Regions from separate parts of the Kitasatospora sp. NPDC001095 genome, predicted to be linked through region 2. Evidence: riboswitches for the same ligand, from Rfam matches in the RefSeq annotation. Region 2 holds a riboswitch; the other holds the start of a gene.
The links. A riboswitch is a leader RNA that binds a small molecule or an ion and turns the genes downstream of it on or off. The one in region 2 is predicted to bind glycine.

Region 1: another riboswitch for glycine. It lies ahead of gcvP (aminomethyl-transferring glycine dehydrogenase); the one in region 2 lies ahead of gcvT (glycine cleavage system aminomethyltransferase GcvT).

The regions. Positions count from the first base shown of each region.
Region 1 is NZ_JBSFKQ010000048.1:43,020-53,349, forward strand. It holds gene gcvP (aminomethyl-transferring glycine dehydrogenase) at 32-2,932, opposite strand; glycine riboswitch at 3,036-3,168, opposite strand; glycine riboswitch at 3,170-3,273, opposite strand; gene ACWDBB_RS29270 (PRC and DUF2382 domain-containing protein) at 3,499-4,650, shown strand; gene ACWDBB_RS29275 (MFS transporter) at 4,829-6,325, shown strand; gene ACWDBB_RS29280 (DNA polymerase IV) at 6,503-7,912, opposite strand; gene ACWDBB_RS29285 (SanA/YdcF family protein) at 8,000-8,722, opposite strand; gene ACWDBB_RS29290 (MerR family transcriptional regulator) at 8,818-9,462, opposite strand; gene ACWDBB_RS29295 (bifunctional nuclease family protein) at 9,686-10,162, opposite strand; gene ftsR (transcriptional regulator FtsR) at 10,282-10,330, opposite strand, start outside.
Region 2 is NZ_JBSFKQ010000035.1:58,918-69,247, forward strand. It holds gene ACWDBB_RS25120 (NADPH-dependent FMN reductase) at 1-196, shown strand, start outside; gene ACWDBB_RS25125 (L-serine ammonia-lyase) at 305-1,672, opposite strand; gene glyA (serine hydroxymethyltransferase) at 1,843-3,123, opposite strand; gene gcvH (glycine cleavage system protein GcvH) at 3,202-3,576, opposite strand; gene gcvT (glycine cleavage system aminomethyltransferase GcvT) at 3,677-4,798, opposite strand; glycine riboswitch at 5,029-5,130, opposite strand; gene ACWDBB_RS25145 (enhanced serine sensitivity protein SseB C-terminal domain-containing protein) at 5,400-6,203, shown strand; gene ACWDBB_RS25150 (enhanced serine sensitivity protein SseB C-terminal domain-containing protein) at 6,321-7,244, shown strand; gene ACWDBB_RS25155 (ABC transporter permease) at 7,689-8,678, shown strand; gene ACWDBB_RS25160 (ABC transporter substrate-binding protein) at 8,769-10,330, shown strand, end outside.

The DNA.
Region 1 (10,330 bases), on a different contig from region 2:
CCGTCCGATCGGGCCTGCGGGCCCGGTCCGGTCAGACGCCGTACTCGTCCAGCGGCGGGCAGGAGCAGACCAGGTTGCGGTCGCCGTACGCGCCGTCGATCCGGCTGACCGGCGGCCAGTACTTGTCCGCCGGGTTCACGCCCGCCGGGAAGACGGCCTCCTGCCGCGAGTAGCCGTGCGCCCAGTCGCCGGCCAGCGTGGCGGCGGTGTGCGGGGCGTTGCGCAGCGGGTTGTCGTCGGCCGCCCACTCGCCCGAGCCGACCTTGTCGATCTCGGCGCGGATGGTGATCATCGCGTCGCAGAACCGGTCGATCTCGTGCAGGTCCTCGGACTCGGTCGGCTCGATCATCAGCGTGCCGGCCACCGGGAAGGACATCGTCGGCGCGTGGAAGCCGTAGTCGATCAGGCGCTTGGCGATGTCGTCCACCGTCACGCCCGTCTCCTTGGTCAGCGGACGCAGGTCGATGATGCACTCGTGCGCGACCAGCCCGCCCGGGCCGGTGTAGAGCACCGGGAAGTGCGGCGCCAGACGCTTGGCGATGTAGTTGGCGTTCAGCACCGCGACCTGGGTCGCGTGCTTGAGGCCCTCGCCGCCCATAAGCCGGACGTACGCCCAGGAGATCGGCAGGATGGCCGCCGAGCCCCACGGCGCGGCCGAGACCGGGCCGACGCCGGTGGCCGGGCCGGCCTCCGCCTGCAGCGGGTGGTTCGGCAGGTACGGCGCCAGGTGGGCGCGCACCGCGACCGGGCCGACGCCCGGGCCGCCGCCGCCGTGCGGGATGCAGAAGGTCTTGTGCAGGTTCAGGTGCGAGACGTCCGCGCCGAACTTGCCCGGCTTGGCCAGGCCGACCAGGGCGTTCAGGTTGGCGCCGTCCACGTAGACCTGGCCGCCGGCCTCGTGCACCAGGGCGCAGATGTCGGTGATCTGGGTCTCGTACACGCCGTGGGTGGACGGGTAGGTGACCATCAGCACGGCGAGGTTGTCGCGGTGCTGCTCGATCTTGGCCTTCAGGTCCTCGACGTCCACGTCGCCGTCGGCCAGGGTCTTCACCACGACCACGCGCATGCCGGCCATCACCGCGGAGGCCGCGTTGGTGCCGTGCGCCGAGGACGGGATCAGGCAGACGTCGCGCTGGGTGTCGCCGTTGGCGTGGTGGTAGGCGCGCACGGCCAGCAGACCGGCGAACTCGCCCTGGGAACCCGCGTTCGGCTGGATCGACACGGCGTCGTAGCCGGTCACCTCGACCAGCTGCTGCTCCAGCTGGCGGATCAGGGTCAGGAAGCCCTGGGCCTGGTCGATCGGCGCGAAGGGGTGCAGCTGGCCGAACTCCGGCCAGGTCACCGCCTCCATCTCGGTGGTCGCGTTGAGCTTCATGGTGCAGGAGCCCAGCGGGATCATGCCGCGGTCCAGCGCGTAGTCCCGGTCCGACAGGCGGCGCAGGTAGCGCAGCATGGCGGTCTCCGAGCGGTGGCTGTGGAAGACCGGGTGGGTCAGGTACTCGTCCTCGCGCAGCAGCGCGGCGGGCAGCGTCTCGGCGCCCTCGGCGACCTCGCCGGCGGGAACGCCGAACGCGGCCCAGACGCCGGCCAGGTGCTCGCGGGTGGTGGTCTCGTCGGTGGAGACGGAGATCCGGTCCTCGCCGTCCTGGTACACGTTGATGCCGTTGGCGCGGGCGGCGGCGGCGATCTCGGCGGCGCGGCCCGGGACGACGGCGGTGACGGTGTCGAAGAACTCGCCGTGCAGCAGCTCGACGCCGCCGGCCCGCAGGCCCTCGGCGAGGGCGGCGGCGTAGCGGTGGGTGCGGCGGGCGATGTCGGCCAGGCCGTCCGGGCCGTGGTAGACGGCGTACATCGAGGCCATCACGGCGAGCAGCACCTGGGCGGTGCAGATGTTGCTGGTGGCCTTCTCGCGGCGGATGTGCTGCTCGCGGGTCTGCAGCGCCAGGCGGTAGGCGCGGTTGCCGTCGGCGTCGACGGAGACGCCGACCAGGCGGCCGGGCAGCGAGCGGGCGTACTCGGTACGCACCGACAGGTAGCCGGCGTGCGGGCCGCCGAAGCCCATCGGCACGCCGAAGCGCTGCGTGGTGCCGCAGGCGATGTCGGCGCCCAGCGAGCCCGGGGACTTGAGCAGGGTCAGCGCCAGCAGGTCGGCGGCGACGGCGACGATCGCGCCCAGGCCGTGCGCCTGCTCGATCACCGGGGCGAGGTCGCGGACCACACCGGTGGCACCCGGGTACTGGAGCAGCACGCCGAAGACGCCGCGCTCGGCGATCTCGGCGGGGATGCCCTCGGACAGGTCGGCGACGACGACCTCGACACCGGTCGGCACGGCGCGGGTGTTGATCACCGCGAGGGTCTGCGGCAGGGTCTCGGCGTCGACCAGGAAGACACCGCCCTTGACCTTGGTGACGCGGCGGGCGAGCGCCATCGCCTCGGCGGCCGCGGTGCCCTCGTCCAGCAGCGAGGCGCCGGAGGTCGACAGGCCGGTCAGGTCGGAGACCAGGGTCTGGAAGTTGAGCAGCGCCTCCAGGCGGCCCTGCGAGATCTCCGGCTGGTACGGGGTGTAGGCGGTGTACCAGGCCGGGTTCTCCATGACGTTGCGCAGGATCACCGGCGGGGTGAAGGTGCCGTAGTAGCCCAGGCCGATCATCGGCTGGAGCACCTGGTTGCGGCCGGCCAGCTCGCGCAGCTCGGCGAGGACCTGGGCCTCGGTCCGGCCCGCGGGCAGGTCCAGGGCGGTGATGGAACGGATCGCCTCGGGCACCGCGGTGGCGGCGAGCTCGTCCAGCGAGCCGTAGCCGACGGACGCCAGCATCTTCTCCTGCGCGGCGGCGTCGGGGCCGATGTGGCGGTTCTCGAAGGGACTGGCCAGCTCAAGCTCGGTGAGGGTCGAGGCGCCGGTGGGGCGTCCCGCGTTCGGCTGGGCGTTCATGGTGGTCGAGGCCTCCTGGTCACGGACCGGCGGGGGTACGCACGCCGGCCGGCCTCGCCGCTGCGGGCGGCGGACAAGCCTGGGCGGGCGGACCCGACAGGCCTCCCCCTCTGTCATCGGGACCTGAGAGCTTCACCCGCACGGGGCGCTGTGGGCGCTCCGCCGGCTTGCACCGTCGGTGAGGGTGGTGATCGCCGGCTTCCGTGCCGACGCTCCTGCCCTGCTTTCCAGAGTGACCTACCCCACACGGTACGGATGCCTGAGAGATTCCGGGGAGGAGTTGCTCCTTCGGCGCCCCGACCAGCGGTTTTCGTTGTCGGAGACTCTCCCGAGCGGGCTCTGCGGTCGCCGCCCAGGGTACCAGCGGGAGGCCGCCCGATCACGGGTGCGTCGGGTCACTCGAGGTCTACGCGCGTCCCCCGGACGGTCGATCGCGCGCCCCCGTCCGGCGCACCCCGCTCGCGCCCGTCCGATTCATGGCATTTGGTGTGAAGTGGCGGACGTGACAGGTGCTCCGGCCGCCCTGCTGCGGGAGTTCCGCAGGCCCACCGCGCGGGAGGAAAGAAGTGCAGACCGACATCGACCCCCGGGACCTCATCGGTCACAAGGCCGTCGACCGCAACGGAGACAAGATCGGCACGGTCGACGAGGTCTACCTGGACGACGCCACCGGCCGGCCCGAGTGGGCCGCGGTCCGGACCGGCATCTTCGGCCGGGACGCCTTCGTCCCGCTGACCACCAGCGAGTTCGCGGGCGACGAACTGCGGGTGCCGTACGACAAGTCGCTGGTGAAGGAGTCACCGGACTTCGGCGTCGGCCAGCACCTGTCCCCCGCCCAGGAGCTGCAGCTCTACCGCTACTACGGGCTCGACACCCCGATGGACAGCCGTCCGAACGGCGAGAACGGGAACCGGACCAAGCAGCCCGACCTCGACTTCGGCACCACGGCGGCCACTGCCGCCGCCACGACGACCGCCGCGGCCCCCGCCAAGCCGCTCACCTTCCACAGCTCCGAGCGCTCCCCCGGGCACGCCCCGGCGAGGACCCCCGCTGCCGCCGCCGCGCCCGTCACCCCCGCCAGCACCAGGACCGCCCCGGAGGCCGACACCCGGATCCCCGGCACCCCCGCGGCCACCACCCCGCCGGCGGCGGCGCCCGCCCCCACCGCGCCCCCCACGGAACCGAAGCAGTCGCAGCCCGCCCCCGCCCCCGCCCCCACGCCCGCCCCGGCGGCGGCCACCAGGACCACCACCGCGCATTCGGGCACCCCCACGGCCGCCCCGAGCAGCCCGGTCGAGATCACCTGCCGCGAGGAGCGGCTGGACGTCACCACCGAGTGGCGCGTCCTCGGCACCGCGAAGCTGCGCAAGTACGTGACGACCGAACAGGTCGAGCGCCGCGTTCCGGTGGTCCGCGAGCGCGTCCGGGTCGAGCGGACGCCGATCAGCGAGGCCGAGCGCGCCACGCTCACCGACAAGGAGATCGCCGAGACCGTCGAGGAGGTCACTCTCCGTGAGGAACGCGCGGTGGCCCGCAAGTACCTCGCGCCCGTCGAGCGGATCCGCCTGGTCGTCGAGCGGTACACGACCGAGGAGGTGATCCGGGAGGAACTCCGCCGCGAGCACGTCGAGGTCCACGACACCACGACCCCCCACACCCCGCCGTCCACCCTCACTCCCGACGCGCCCCGCCCGGCCCCAGCACGCCCACTCGCCTGACCGCCCCCACCAGCCCGACCGGCCCCCACCAGCAAGGGCCCCGGACACCGTCCGGGGCCCTTGTCGCGCACCCGACCCTTCGACTTTGCCAAAGCTTAACCGCTCGATATTTGACACTCTGAAGTATCTCCTTGCACGATTACTTCAGTTCATTCACTATGTACGGGAGGAAGCAACCGTGAGTGAGGCACCACAGCCCACCACCGCGGCCGAGAAGCAGAGCAGCGCCCGGGTCCTGCCGGCCCTCATCCTGGCGATGCTGTCGTTCAGCGTGGTGCAGACCGCGGTCGTCCCGATCCTGCCCTCGCTGGCCAAGGAACTGAACGTCTCCGCCTCCAGCATCACCTGGCTGATGACCGCCAACCTGCTCTCCGCAGCCGTGCTGACTCCCCTCCTGGGCCGTTTCGGCGACCTCCGGGGCCGCAAGCCGATGCTGCTGATCTCGCTGGCCGGCCTGGTCGCCGGTTCGGCGCTGGCGGTCAGCACCCACTCCTTCACCTGGCTGGTCGTCGCCCGTGTCCTCCAGGGCGCCGGCGGCGGTGTCCTGCCGCTGGCGATCAGCATCGTCCGTGACGAGCTGCCCAAGCAGAAGGTGACCGGCGGCGTCGCCGCCATCAGCGCCTCGATGGGCGTCGGCTCCGGCCTCGGCCTGGTCGCCACCGGTCTCCTGCTGGAGCACTGGGACTACAAGTCGATCTTCTGGATGGGCCTGGTCTTCGGCCTGATCGCCGTCGCCCTGGTCGCCTTCCGCGTGCCGACCGACCCGGTCACCGACAAGGAGGGCGGCGCCGACCCGCTGGGCGCCCTCACCCTGGCCGGCTGGCTCTCCGCGCTGCTGGTCGCGGTCAGCCAGGGCAACCACTGGGGCTGGACCTCCAACAAGACGCTCGGCCTCTTCGCCGTCGCCGCCGTGGTCGCCCTGGTCTGGGGGATCATCGAGACCAAGGTCGCGCACCCCCTGGTGGACATGAAGATGATGGCCCGTCCGGCCGTCGCCTTCACCAACGTGGCCGGCCTGCTCATCGGCTTCGGCATGTACGGCTCCTTCATGGTCATCAGCAACTTCGCCCAGACCCCGGAGAAGTTGACCCACTACGGCTTCACCGCCACCGTGCTGCACGCCGGCATCATGCTGCTGCCGTCCGCGATCGGCTCGATGGTCGCCGCCCCGGTCGGCGCCCTGCTGATCGCCCGGCGCGGCCCGCGCCTGCCGCTGGTCCTCGGTGGCGTCCTCGGCGCCGTCGCGATGGCCTACCTCGCCGTGCGCCACGGCCGCGAGGGCGACATCTACACCGCCTCGGCGATCTTCGGTCTCGGCGTCGGCCTCGCCTTCGCCGCGATGCCGGCCTACATCAACGGCGCCGTCCCGGCCGAGCAGAGCGGCATCGCCAACGGCATGAACTCCGTGCTGCGCACGGTCGGCGGCGCGATCGGCACCGCCGTCATGGCCGCCATCCTGACCGGCGACACCATGAAGCTGCCGCCGCAGATCCCGCTCTCCCTGCCCACCCTGGACGCCTACAAGCACGCGTTCTGGACCGCGGCCGTCGTCTGCATCGTCGCCGGCGTCGTCCCCTTCCTGATCCGCGGCGCCAAGTCGGCCGCCACCCCGACCGCCCTCGGCGGCTCGGCCCAGCAGGACTCCAGCCCCGCGCTGGTCAAGACCGACGCCTGACGAGGCGTCCGGCCCCCGCGCCCAGGGACAGGGCGCGGGGCCCCGGTCCCCGTACGTCGCGAGGGCATCACGAACGTACGGGGTCCGGCACGGTGATCGGCCCCACCCGGTACTCCCCCACCGGGTGGGGCCGCTTCGCGTTCCGGGCCCGCTCCGCGGGCCCGCCTCCCCATCCGCTCAGCCGCCCCCGTCCGACGCGCCGTCCCCGCCCTCGTCCCCGCCCTCCTCCCGGCGCAGCGGCAGCGGCCGGGAGGGTTCGAGCGCCGGGTCGTCCACCGCGAAGGTCCGCACCCGCCCCGGCCCGCTCCACGGCGTCTCGAACCGCACGGTGACCCGCCCGACGCCACTGCCCTGCACCCAGCCCGGCCCGAACTCCTCGTGCCGGACGTCCTGTCCGGGCATCCAGCGCCGCACCACGACGACCTCGGGCTCCTCCTCGGCCTGCTGCGCCGCGGCCGCCACCTCGGCGTGCTCGGCGGCCTCCTCCCGCAGCGCCTGGGCGAACAGGTCCTCCTGGGTGTAGTCGGCGAGCTGGGCGACGCCCACGCCGAGCAGCCGGACCCCGCCGGTGATGTCCACCTGCTCGGCCAGCCGGCGCGCGGTCGCGGTGATCACCGCCTCGTCGTCGGTGGGCCCGCCGAGCGTCTCCGAGCGGGTCAGCGTCGAGAAGTCGAACCGCCGGACCTTGAGCACCACCGTCCGCCCCGAGCGCCCGGCCGCCCGCAGCCGCCGCACGCACCGGCCGGCCAGCGCCTCGACCTCGCGCAGCACCCGCTCCCGGTCGGCCAGGTCGACCTCGTAGGTGTCCTCCACCGACACCGACTTGGCGTCCTGGTCGGCGATCACCGGCCGGTCGTCCACGCCTGTGGACATCTGGAAGATCCCGGCCCCGTGCGCCCGTCCGACCAGCTGCACCAGCTCCGCCTCCCCCGCCTCCGCGAGGTCGGCCACCGTGTTCAGCCCGGCCCGGCGCAGCACCTGCTCGGTGGCCGGCCCGATCCCGGGCAGCGCCCGCACCGGCATCGGCCCCAGCACGGCCCGCTCCTGCCCGGGCTCGATCATGACCAGCCCGTCCGGCTTGGCCCGCTCGGAGGCGATCTTGGCCATCAGCTTGGACCCGGCCGCCCCGACCGAGCCGGTCAGCCCGGTCAGCCGCCGGATGTCCGCCCGCAGGTCCTCGGCCAGCGCCAGGACCAGCCGCTCGCCGGTCTCGTGGTCCGCCTCCAGCAGCGCGGGGCCGTACGCACCTGCCTCCAGGTCCACGAAGGCCTCGTCCAGGCTCAGCGGCTGCACCAGCGGGGACAGCTGCCGCAGCAACCCCATCACGATCTCGCTGTTCTGCCGGTAGGCCTCGAACCGCCCCGACAGGAAGGCGGCGTTCGGGCAGAGCCGGCGCGCCTGCGCCATCGGCATCGCCGAGTGCACCCCGAACCTCCGCGCCTCGTACGAGGCCGTGGAGACCACCCCGCGCCCGCCGAGCCCGCCGACGACGACCGGCTTGCCGCGCAGGCTCGGCTTGGCCGCCTGCTCCACCGCCGCGAAGAAGGCGTCCATGTCGAGGTGGATGATGCTCGGCAGAGATCGCACCCGCCGATCATCGCGCACGGGTCCGACAGTGCGTACGACCCGGGCCGGACGGCCCGCGACGGGCCACCGGCGGCACGGGGACGTGCGCTACTTCCCCGCCGCCTCCGCCAGCGCCTTCGGAATGCCGTCCTCCTTGGGCCCGAGGAACAACGGGTCCGGCCGCAGCCAGGCGTTGGCCGCCGCCTTGCCCGCCCCGGCGACCTCCCGCAGCCCGCCGTACAGCCAGGTCGCGTCGTGCCACTCCGGCACCCCGACCGCGTACGAGCGGATGCCCGCCGCCTCGCACAGCGCCAGCGCCCTGCGGACGTGGAAGTCCTGGCTGACCAGCACCGCGTGGTCCACCCCGAAGATCCGGCGCGCCCGGGTGCAGGAGTCCCAGGTGTCGAAGCCGGCGTAGTCCCGGACCACCCGGTCCTCGGGCACCCCGTGCCGGGTCAGGTACGTGTACATCGCGTCGGGCTCGTCGTACTCGACCCGCCCGTTGTCCCCGGTCACCAGGATCGCCTGCACCTTCCCCTCCCGGTACAGGTCCAGCGCCGCGACCAGCCGGTGCTCCAGGTACGGCGAGGGCTTGCCCTCGTCCAGCCCGGCGCCGAACACCACCGCGACCGGCGCCGCGGGCGCGCTCTCCACCGTGCCCACCCGGTCGCCCGCGGAGAACCACACCCAGGCGCTCGGCGCCAGCGCGAGCGAGCAGAGCACCGTCCCGAGCTGGAACACCCTGCGCTGCGTCCGCCGCTGCCGCAGCCGCGCCCCCAGCAGCCCGGCCCTGCGCCGCAGCAGCCCCGATATCCCGGTGCCGTCTCCCACGTGCCCTCCCTCGATCACGCCAGTTCAGGGAACACGACGGGGCCGCGGGTCCGAACGGTTCCCCGTCCGGGCCCGCGGCCCCGTCGAACTCCTGCTCAGACCGCCCGGTTGCGCCGCTGCGCCAACTCGTCGGCCGGGTCGTGCCCGACCAGCGTCTCGCCGGTGTCGGTGCGCTCCGCGTGCAGCCTCCCGAGGGTGAGCTCCAGCTCCTGCCAGACCGCTCCGACCGCGATGCCGAAGATCCCCTGACCACCCTTCAGCAGGTCCACCACCTGCTGCGGCGTGGTGCACTCGTACACCGTCGCGCCGTCGCACATCAGCGTCATCCCGGCCAGGTCGGCCTGGGCGGCGGCCTGCAGGTGGGCGACCGCCACCCGGATGTTCTGCAGCGAGACACCCGCGTCGAGCAGCCGCTTCACGATCTTCAGCAGCAGGATGTCGCGGAAGCTGTAGAGCCGCTGGCTGGTCGACGGGTACGCCGTGCGGACGCTGGGCTCCAGCAGTCCGGTGCGGGCCCAGTAGTCCAGCTGGCGGTAGGTGATGCCGGCCGCCGCGCAGGCGGTCGGGCCGCGGAAGCCGAGCAGCTCGGACGTCGGTGCAAGCCGTTCGATGCTCGGCTGGCCCGGCTGTACGGCCGGGAACCTGCCCATCCGCGGGATATCCGTGACGGTGCGAGCGGTGCGCGGCATGTGCACGGCGCACCGGCCTCCCACGGCCGCGTCATCGCCGGTGCTGCTCATGCCTGCCTCCGTCCACTTGTGCTGCGGGCAACCCGACTACGGGCATCGGCCACCCGGACAGCCACTCCTGACGGTAGGCAGTCCCCTATGACCCGTCAACGATCGCCACGCCGGACCGGACAAACCACATCACTCAGGAGAGTGGTTTTTCGTGCCCCTAGTGTGGGTAGATGGACGGTTTTTGGCAAAACGGAAGGCCAAACGGCCGTGCGCCCGGCCCCCGCTACTGCGGGCCGCTGCCCCCGAAGTCCTCGGGCGAGACCTGGTCGAGGAACTCGCGGAACTTCTCGACCTCGTCCTCCTGCTCGTCCGGGATCGCGATGCCCGCCTCGGCGAGCACCTCCTCGCTCCCGTAGATCGGCGTGCCGGTGCGCAGCGCCAGCGCTATGGCGTCGGACGGCCGGGCGCTCACCTCGACCCCGCCGGCGAACACCAGCTCGGCGTAGAACACGCCCTCCCGCAGGTCGGTGATCCGGACCTCGGTGAGCTGCTGGCCGAGCGCCTCCAGGACGTCCTTGAACAGGTCGTGCGTCAGCGGGCGCACCGGGGTCATGCCCTGCTGGGCGAAGGCGATCGCGGTCGCCTCGCCGGGGCCGATCCAGATCGGCAGGTAGCGATCTCCCCCGACCTCCCGCAGCAGCACGATCGGCTGGTTGGAAGGCATCTCCACTCGGACACCCACGACGTCGAGCTCATTCACACAGGCAACCCTATGGCTCCGCTCCCGGATATGAAAGCGCAGAGCCGACGCCGCTGGTCAGCGAGGTGCGGCCGGTGCCGCAGGGCGTGTCGGACGCGCCCCGCCGCGTCGGGAGGCCGCTATCCCCGGGCCCGCAGGCCGGCCTGGACCATCGCCGCGTGCAGCCGT
Region 2 (10,330 bases):
CGTGGTGATGGCCGAGTTGAACGCGGCGACGATCCGCAACACGGTCAGCTTCCACGGCGCCGCGCAGTGCTTCGACGCCGACGGCAGGGCGGTCGACCCGGCCGCCGACGCGGCCGCCAAGACCATGCTCGACCAACTCACCTGGTGGGCCCAGGCGTTGCGGGACGCCCGCCGGGCCCGCCCGTTCACGGCCTGAGCCGGGGGAGTCCTGAGCCGGGGGAGTCCCGAGCCGGGGAAAGGCCGGGGAAGCGCGAAGGCCCCCGGATGGAGGGGAACTCCGCCCGGGGGCCGTCAGGCGCCGCGATCAGCACTCGATGACGTTCACGGCGAGGCCGCCGCGCGAGGTCTCCTTGTACTTGATCTTCATGTCGGCGCCGGTCTCCTTCATCGTCTTGATCGCCTTGTCCAGCGAGACGTGGTGCCGCCCGTCGCCGCGCAGCGCCATCCGGGCCGCGGTGACGGCCTTGACCGAGGCCATGCCGTTGCGCTCGATGCAGGGGATCTGGACCAGGCCGCCGACCGGGTCGCAGGTGAGGCCGAGGTTGTGCTCGATGCCGATCTCGGCGGCGTTCTCGACCTGCTCGGGGGTGCCGCCGAGGACCTCGGCGAGGCCGCCCGCGGCCATCGAGCAGGCGGAGCCGACCTCGCCCTGGCAGCCGACCTCGGCGCCGGAGATGGAGGCGTTCTCCTTGAAGAGCATGCCGATGGCGCCGGCCGCGAGGAGGAAGCGGACGATGCCGTCCTCGTCGGCGCCCGGGATGAAGTTCAGGTAGTAGTGCAGGACGGCCGGGATGATCCCGGCGGCACCGTTGGTCGGCGCGGTGACCACCCGGCGGCCGGAGGCGTTCTCCTCGTTGACCGCCATCGCGTAGAGGGTCACCCACTCCATCGCGTTGGCCGGCCCGATGCCCTCGGCGCGCAGCGTCCGCGCCGCGGCGGCCGCCCGGCGGCGGACCTTCAGGCCGCCCGGCAGGATGCCCTCGCGGGTCATGCCGGCCCGCACGCACTCCTGCATCACGGACCAGATCTCCAGCAGCCCGGTGCGGATCTCCTCCTCGCTGCGCCAGGCCTTCTCGTTCTCCAGCATCAGGCCGGAGATGGACAGGCCGGTCTCCCGGGTGAGGCGCAGCAGCTCCTCACCGGTGCGGAAGGGGTAGCGCAGCGCGGTGTCGTCGGGCTTGACCCGGTCCGCGCCGATGGCGTCCTCGTCCACCACGAAGCCGCCGCCGACCGAGTAGTAGGTCTTCTCCAGCAGGGTCGAGCCGTCCGCCGCGTACGCCCACAGGGTCATGCCGTTGGCGTGGTACGGCAGCGAGCGGCGGCGGTGCAGGACCAGCTGGGTGTCCGGGTCGAAGTCGATGGTGTGCTCGCCGAGCAGGCTGATCCGCTTCTCGGCGATGATCCGCTCGACGTCCTTGTCGGCCTGGTCGACGTCGACGGTGCGGGGCGAGGCGTTCTCCAGGCCCAGCAGGACGGCCTTCGGGGTGCCGTGGCCGTGGCCGGTGGCGCCGAGCGAGCCGTACAGTTCGGCGCGCACGCCGGTGACCCCGTCCAGCAGGCCTTCGGAGCGCAGTCGGCGGGCGAACATCCGGGCGGCGCGCATCGGGCCCACGGTGTGGGAGCTCGACGGGCCGATGCCGATGGAGAAGAGGTCGAAGACGCTGATGGCCACGGGGGACGTCCTTGTCTGGTCTCGTGGAAGGACTTGCAGGCAGGGGAGGGCTGACACGGGACGGGGCACCGCACGCACTGTCCAGTGTGCGCGGTGCCCCGGGGTCCCCAGGTGCGCCGGCGGGGTGAGGCCGGTCACCTGATCCTGAGCCCGACCGGGCCCCGGAAGGACTACTCCTGGTTGGCCAGGTTGGGGTACAGCGGGTACTTGTCGGCCAGGGCGGTGACCCGGGCCTTGAGGGCGGCGGCGACGGTCTCGTCGAAGGCGGGCTTGAGCGCCTCGGCGATGATGTCGGCGACCTCGCGGAAGTCCTCGGCCTGGAAGCCGCGGGTGGCCAGGGCCGGGGTGCCGATGCGCAGGCCCGAGGTGACCATCGGCGGGCGCGGGTCGTTCGGGATCGCGTTGCGGTTGACGGTGATGCCGACCTCGTGCAGCCGGTCCTCGGCCTGCTGGCCGTCGAGCTGGCTGTTGCGCAGGTCGACCAGGACCAGGTGGACGTCGGTGCCGCCGGACAGCACGCTGGCGCCGGCCTCGGCCACGTCGGCCTGGAGCAGGCGCTCGGCGAGGATGCGGGCGCCGTCCAGGGTGCGCTGCTGGCGCTCCTTGAACTCCTCCGAGGCCGCGATCTTGAAGGCGACCGCCTTGCCGGCGATCACGTGCTCCAGCGGGCCGCCCTGCTGGCCGGGGAAGACCGCGGAGTTGATCTTCTTGGCGAGCTCGGCCTTGGACAGGATGACGCCGCCGCGCGGGCCGCCCAGGGTCTTGTGGGTGGTGGTGGTGACCACGTCCGCGTACGGCACCGGGTTCGGGTGCAGCCCGGCGGCCACCAGGCCGGCGAAGTGCGCCATGTCCACCATGAGCAGCGCGCCGACCTCGTCGGCGATCCGGCGGAACGCGGCGAAGTCGAGCTGGCGCGGGTAGGCCGACCAGCCGGCGATGATCAGCTTCGGCTGGTGCTCCTTGGCGAGGCGCTCGACCTCGGCCATGTCGACCTGGCCGGTCTTCTCGTCCACGTGGTACGCGGCCACGTTGTAGAGCTTGCCGGAGAAGTTGATCTTCATGCCGTGGGTCAGGTGGCCACCGTGGGCCAGGCTCAGGCCCAGGATGGTGTCGCCCGGCTGGATCAGCGCGAACATCGCGGCGGCGTTGGCCTGCGCGCCCGAGTGCGGCTGGACGTTGGCGTGCTCGGCGCCGAACAGGGCCTTGATGCGGTCGATCGCGATCTGCTCGACCACGTCGACGTGCTCGCAGCCGCCGTAGTAGCGGCGGCCGGGGTAGCCCTCCGCGTACTTGTTGGTGAGGACCGAACCCTGCGCCTCCATGACCGCCACCGGGGCGAAGTTCTCGGAGGCGATCATCTCCAGGGTGGTCTGCTGGCGGTGCAGCTCGGCGTCGACCGCGGCGGCGATCTCCGGGTCGAGGGCGTGCAGGGACTGGTTGAGAACCGTCATGGTGTGGTCTTCCCGGTGGAGGAGAGCGGAGGGACGGTGGGGGCGGGCCGGCGAGCGGCCCGCCCGGTCACGGGCTGGTCAGCCGCCGATGAAGGCGGTGTACTCGTCCGCGCTGAGCAGCGTGTCGGTGGCCTCGACGCGCACCTTGAACAGCCAGGCGCTCCCGAACGGGTCCGCGTTCACGGAGGCCGGGTCGTCGATGACGTCCTGGTTGATCTCGGTGACCTCGCCGGTCGCCGGGGAGAACAGGTCGCTGACCGACTTGGTGGACTCCAGCTCGCCGCAGGTCTCACCGGCGGTCACGGTGTCGCCGACCGCGGGCAGCTGCACGTAGACGATGTCACCGAGCGCGGTGGCGGCGTGCTCGGTGATGCCGACCGTGGAGACACCGTCCTCGGCGGCCGTCAGCCACTCGTGCTCCTTGGTGTACTGCAGGTGCTGGGGGTTGCTCATGGCGTCATTCTCCAGGATGGGAAGCGGGCACGACGAAGCGGGCCGCCGCGCGGACGGCTGCGACGTGCGTGTATGGGAAAAACGGGGGCGGGACGAAGGCTCAGCGGGCGCGCTTGTAGAACGGCAGCGCCACGACCTGGACGGGCTCGTGCTTGCCGCGGACGTCCACCGCGACGGTGGTGCCGGGCTCCGCGTGGGCGGCGTCGACGTAGGCCATCGCGATCGGCCGGCCGAGCGTCGGGGACGGCGCGCCGGAGGTGATCCGGCCGATCGGCTCGCCCTCGGTGGAGACCACGGTGTACTCGGCGCGCGGCACCCGCTTGCCCTCGGAGACCAGGCCGACCAGCTTCTTCGGCGGGTTGGTCTCGGCCGCGGCGGCGGCCTGCTCCAGCGCCTTGCGGCCGATGAAGGCGCCCTCGTTGGTGGTCTTGTCGAAGCGGACGACCCGGCCCAGGCCGGCGTCGAACGGGGTCAGGTCGGTGGACAGCTCGTGCCCGTACAGCGGCATGCCGGCCTCCAGGCGCAGCGTGTCGCGGCAGGACAGGCCGCACGGGATCAGGCCGTGGCCCTCGCCGGCGGCGGTCAGCGCCTGCCAGACGGGCTCGGCGTCGACCGGGTGGCAGAAGATCTCGAAGCCGTCCTCGCCGGTGTAGCCGGTGCGGGCGAGCAGCACGTCGCGGCCGGCCACCTGGGCCGGGAGGATCGCGTAGTACTTCAGGCCGGGCAGGTCGGCGTCGGTGGTCTTCGCCAGGATGCCGGTGGCCTCCGGGCCCTGGACGGCGATCAGAGCGTAGGTGTCGCGGTCGTCGGTGACGACGGCGTCGAAGCCCTTGGCGCGGGCGATCAGCTCGTCGAGGACCAGCTGGGCGTTCGAGGCGTTGGCGACGACCAGGAAGGCGTCCTCGCGCAGGCGGTAGACGATCAGGTCGTCCAGGATGCCGCCGTCCTCGGCGCAGATCATGGTGTAGCGGGCGCGCAGCACGCCGAGCGCGGAGACGAAGCCGACCAGCGCGTGGTCCAGCATCTCGCCGGCCTGCGGGCCGGTGACGGTGATCTCGCCCATGTGCGAGAGGTCGAACAGGCCGGCCTTGGTGCGGACGGCGAGGTGCTCCTCGCGCTCGCTGCCATAGCGCAGCGGCATGTCCCAGCCGGCGAAGTCGGTCATGGTCGCGCCGAGGGCGCGGTGCAGCGCGTCGAGCGCGGTCAGGCGGAGGGACGACATGGCCAGGAACTCCTCGGTCGGGGCACTCAGGGGTGCACGCACCGGATCGGACCCGCTCGGGGGCCGACCCTGCGCGCGGGCATGCGGCGGCGTGGGTCTCCCCATCTGTCGTCGAACCTGAGAGCTTCACCGCCCCGCCGCCCGCAGCCGTTTCCAGCTTGGGGGACAGCATGGCGGCTTGCACCGTGGGTGGGCGTACGACAGGGCCGTGCGCCGCTTTCCAGATGTGCCTAACCCGTGCGGTAGGGGTGCCTGAGAGATTCCGGGGAGGACTTGCTCCTTCGGCGCCGGCTGTGCCTGAGCGGCACTCCGGGCTCTCCCGCGCGGGTTCGAGCGGCCGGTGTGGAGTTGTAGGGGCCCGCGGCGCATGCCGTCGGACGGGCACATCATGGCACGTCCCGGGCGACGAGGGGAGGGGGGACCCGGTCACACCGCGCGGTATCCGGACACGGGCCCCGGACGGCACCCGGACGCGAGGCCGGGCCGGGCCCCGGACGGCACCCGAACACGAGCCCTAAAGAGGAAGGCCCCGGGGCCCTAGACTGCTGCGCGTCGGCGCAGCAGTGGGCGGCCGACCGGCAGAGGGCGGAATCGGCGGCGCATGGGGTACCCGGTGGAGCAGCAGCAGGGGTGGGGCGGACCGGAGGAGGCGCCGGCGGGCGGCTCCTGGCCGGCCAACGAGCTGGAGCAGGTGCTGACCGCGGCCCTGGGGGACCCGGGCGCGACGCCGCGGGTGATCGAGGTGCTGGCGCGCAGCCAGGTGTGGGTGCCGCTGCCGGCCGGGGCCGACCCGCAGGGGCAGTCGCTGGACCTGCCGACCATCGAGCTGGGCGGCGACCCGTACGTGCCGGTGTTCTCCTCGCAGGAGGTGTTCCTCCAGCAGGCGCCGGGGATGGCCTTCGCGATCGCACCGGTGTGGGAGTTCGCCCGCGGGCTGCCGCTGGGCCTGGGCATCGCGGTGAACCCGGAGGCGGCGGTGGGCATCCCGGTGCCGCCGCAGGGGGTCGCCGAGCTGCGCCGCGGTCCGCGCGCGGACCGCTGGGAGGGCGCCGGCGACGCGTCGGAGCCGACCGGCGGGCGGGTGGCGCTGCGCGAGCCGGTGCCGGGCGAGGACCCGGAGCACTTCCTGGCCGCCTGCCGGAGCGAACTGTCGGCGCTGCCCGGGGTGCTGACCGCCCGCAGGGCGCTGGCCAGCATCGAGGGCGAGCCGACCGTGATGTTCGTGGGCGTCCAGCTGAACCCGGCGGCACCGGCCGATCCGGCCGCGGTGAACGAGGCACTCGGGCGAGCCCTGGGAACCGCGCCGCTGCCCGGCGGCGTCCACCTCGTACTGCTCGACCTCGCCGACGACCCGGTGGTCGAGTGGCTGCTCACCCGGGTGCAGCCGTTCTACGCGCGGGTCTGAGCGGGGTCCGTATCAAAGGCACGTCGCCGTGGCGGTGGCCGGTGCCGCGCCATAGGGTGCGTGCAGACGGCCGACGGGTCGGCGGGTTGAGGGAAAGAGGCGCGGCGAGGTGGGCGCATGAGTGCGGGAACGGGAGCGGGCGGTGTGCCGGGGCCCTGGGGCCAGGCACCGGCCGGGCGCCCGGGAGCTGATCCCGGCGCGTTGGAGCGCGCCCTGCGCGATGTCGCGCCGGAGCGCTACGACGCGTACGAGCGGCTGCTGCACGCGCTGGCGGACGGCCAGGTCTGGATGCTGCTGTGGCACGGCACGCCGGGCAGCCCGGACGCCCAGTACGGGAACATGGAGATCAGCGGCCACGGCTACGCGCCGGCCGTCACCTCGTCCGAGCAGCTGACCGCCTCCGGCTGGGCGCGGGCCCACGAGGTGGTCTCGGGCCGGGAGATCGCGGCCTCGCTGTACCGCACCCGCTGGGGCCTGTGGCTCAACCCGCACGCGCCCGGCGGCGGCGTCGGGGTGCCCTGGGCGGACCTCCGGCGGATCGCCGCGGGCCTGGACCGGCTGCCGGCGGGACCGTTGAAGCTGAGCGAGCCGCAGCTGAACGCCCAGCCGTTCTTCGCACTGCTGGAGCGGCAGGCCGTCGAGGTGCGTCCGGTGCGGGCGCTGCGCCGGGCCTGGGTGCAGCCCGCGGTGGGGGAGCCGTACCTGGCCATCGGCCTTGACCTGTACGAGAGTTCGCCGCCGGCCGTGGAGGCGGTGCGGGCGCTGATGCAGCGCGCGATCGCGGTGGCCCCCGAGGGGCTCGCGGTGTCCACGGTGGCGATGTCGGACGAGTACGACCCGGTGGCGCTGTGGATGCGCGCCAACGCGCGGCCGTTCTTCGACCGGGAGGCGGGGCGCCCGCCGACCGGCCCGTACCCGCCGGTGCCCCCGCCGCCGTACCCCGGGCAGTCGATGCCGGGTTACGCGTACGGCACCCAGCCGCCGGCCCAGGGCTGGCAGCAGCAGCCGCAGCGGCCGTGGCCCGGCTACCCCGGGCACTGATCCCAAAACCCGTTCCGCGAAGCCGACTTGATTGTCCATCAAGTCGGCTTCGATGCTTTCCGGACGAATTTCCGGATGTGTGCTCAGATCATCTTGACATGGCAGTAACAGCTATGTGAAGAGGTATATGCCGAAGATCGGGGAAGTGCATGTGCGCAGATCACAGTTGGGCATCTGTCGGTTGGCAGGGCTGGCGCAAGTCAGTTCGGATGGCAGAGAGTTCTGCGCAACGCACCGCGCGTGCTGGAACCCCACAAAGGTGAGCGCGCACGCCGACAGCCCCGCCCACGCGACGCCCATCCCGCGTGGTGGCAGTGCCCGTGCACCACGCGCTGCCGTCAAGACCGCTCCTCCACAGCACTTCCGCACGTCCGCAGCCGCACCGCCGAAGCCGGCGACCGGCACCCGTGGGCCGGCCACCGTCGGCGAGGGGACCAACTGACCATGACCGCATCCGTGACCACCGCCGGGAACGAACCGGAGGCACCAGCCGCCGAGAGCCCGGCCAAGAAGATCGAGGGCCGCTCCCTCGGCCAGATCGCCTGGACCCGCTTCAAGCGGGACAAGGCCGCCGTCGCCGGCGGCGTCGTGGTGATCCTGCTGATCCTGCTCGCCCTGCTGGCGAAGCCGATCGAGTCGTTGTTCGGGCTCGACCCGGACGCCCTCCACCAGGACCTCCTGGACGCCGACCTCGGTGGCCTGCCGTTCGGCGACTGGGGCGGCATGAGCGCGGACCACCCGCTCGGCATCGACCCGCTGCAGGGCCGTGACCTGCTCACCCGCGTCATCGAGGGCTCCTGGGTCTCCCTGCTGGTCGCCTTCGGCGCGACCGTCCTGTCCAACACCATCGGCACCGTGCTCGGCATCATGGCCGGCTACTACGGCGGTTGGGTCGACACCGTGATCAGCCGGGTGATGGACGTCTTCCTGGCGTTCCCGCTGCTGCTGTTCGCCATCGCGATCTCGACCTCGCTCCAGGGCGGTGCGTTCGGCCTGCACGGCCTGCCGCTGCACATCCTGGTGCTGATCTTCGTGATCGGCTTCTTCAACTGGCCCTACATGGGCCGGATCGTGCGCGGCCAGACGCTCTCGCTGCGCGAGCGCGAGTTCGTCCACGCGGCCCGCAGTCTGGGTGCCCGCGGCCCGTTCATCCTGTTCAAGGAACTGCTGCCCAACCTGGTCGGTCCGATCCTGGTCTACTCGACCCTGCTGATCCCGACCAACATCCTCTTCGAGGCCGGGCTGAGCTTCCTCGGCGTCGGCATCCAGCCCCCGCAGGCCTCCTGGGGCGGGATGCTCCAGGACGCGATCCGGTACTACCAGGTGGACCCCCAGTACATGGTGGTCCCCGGCCTGGCGATCTTCGTCACCGTGCTCGCCTTCAACCTGCTCGGCGACGGCCTGCGCGACGCCCTCGATCCCAAGAGCAACTGACCGGGCGTCATCGAACACCGCTGACTGATCGACTGATTCCACGTCAGGACCCTCCACCGCCTCCACATCCCCAAGGGGTTGATCTCACCCATGCGTAGGTCCCGTACCGTCGCCCTGACCGCGGCGGCTGCCGCCGCGGTCCTGGTCGTGACCGGTTGCACCAGCTCGTCGAAGAGCGGCGGCTCCTCCTCGGCCTCCGGCTCCGCCGGGGGCGGCGCCAACGCGGCCACCAAGAGCATCGTCAACGCCTCGGACAAGAAGGGCGGGACGGTGACCTTCGAGATGAAGGGCACCCCGGACTCGCTCGACCCGGGCAACACGTACTACGCGTACATCTACAACTTCTCGCGCCTGTACGCCCGTTCGCTGACGACCTTCAACCCGGCGCCGGGCGAGGAGGGCAACAAGATCGTCCCGGACCTGGCCGAGTCGGAGGGCAAGCCGAGCGCGGACGGTCTGACCTGGACGTACAAGCTGCGTGCGGGCCTGAAGTACGACGACGGCACCCCGATCACCTCGAAGGACGTCAAGTACGCCGTCGAGCGCTCCAACTTCACGGACGTGCTCACCAACGGCCCGACGTACTTCCGCAACCTGCTGGTGGACAACCCGACGCCGTACCAGGGTCCGTTCAAGGACAAGGAGGGCGGCCTCGACTCGATCCAGACGCCCGACGACCTCACCATCGTCTTCCACCTCCAGCACCCGTTCGCGGACTTCGACTACCTGGTCGCCACGCCGCAGACCGCTCCGGTCCCGCAGGCGAAGGACACCGGCGCCGACTACGTCAAGCACATCGTGTCCTCGGGCTCCTACAAGTTCGAGTCCTACGAGGACGGCAAGCAGGCCGTCCTGGTGCCGAACCCGACCTGGGACAAGAGCACCGACCCGATCCGCAAGCAGCTCGGCGACAAGATCGTGCTCCGGTTCAACATCGACCAGGCCACCATCGACAAGGACCTGCTGGCCGGCAACGCCCAGGTCGACCTCGGCGGCACCGGCGTCGACCCGCAGACCCAGGCGCAGATCCTCCAGGACCCGAAGCTCAAGGCCAACACCGACAACGCCTACGGCGGCCGGCTGGTCTACCTGGCGATGAACTCCAAGCTCGCGCCGTTCGACAACATCGAGTGCCGCAAGGCCGTCCAGTACGCGATCGACAAGGTCTCGGTGCAGACCGCCGTCGGCGGCCCGATCCGCGGCCAGATCGCCAACACCGTCCTCCCGCCGGACATCCCGGGCCACCAGGACTTCAACACCTGGGAGACCAAGGACAACAAGGGCGACGAGGCCAAGGCCAAGAGCGCCCTGAAGGCCTGCGGCAAGGAGGGCGGCTTCAACACCGTCATCTCGGCCCGCACCGAGCGCTCCACCGAGATCGCCGCCGCGACCTCGATCCAGGCCGCGCTGAAGAAGATCGGCATCAACGCCGAGATCCAGCAGTACCCGTCGTCCAAGTACCTGACCGACAACGCCGGTTCGCCGAAGTTCGCGGCGGAGCACAACATCGGCCTGATGATGATGCAGTGGGGCGCCGACTGGCCGACCGGCTACGGCTTCCTCCAGCAGATCGTCGACGGCCGCGCGGTCAAGGACACCGGCAACAACAACCTGGCCCAGCTGGACGACCCGGCGGTCAACAAGCTGATCGA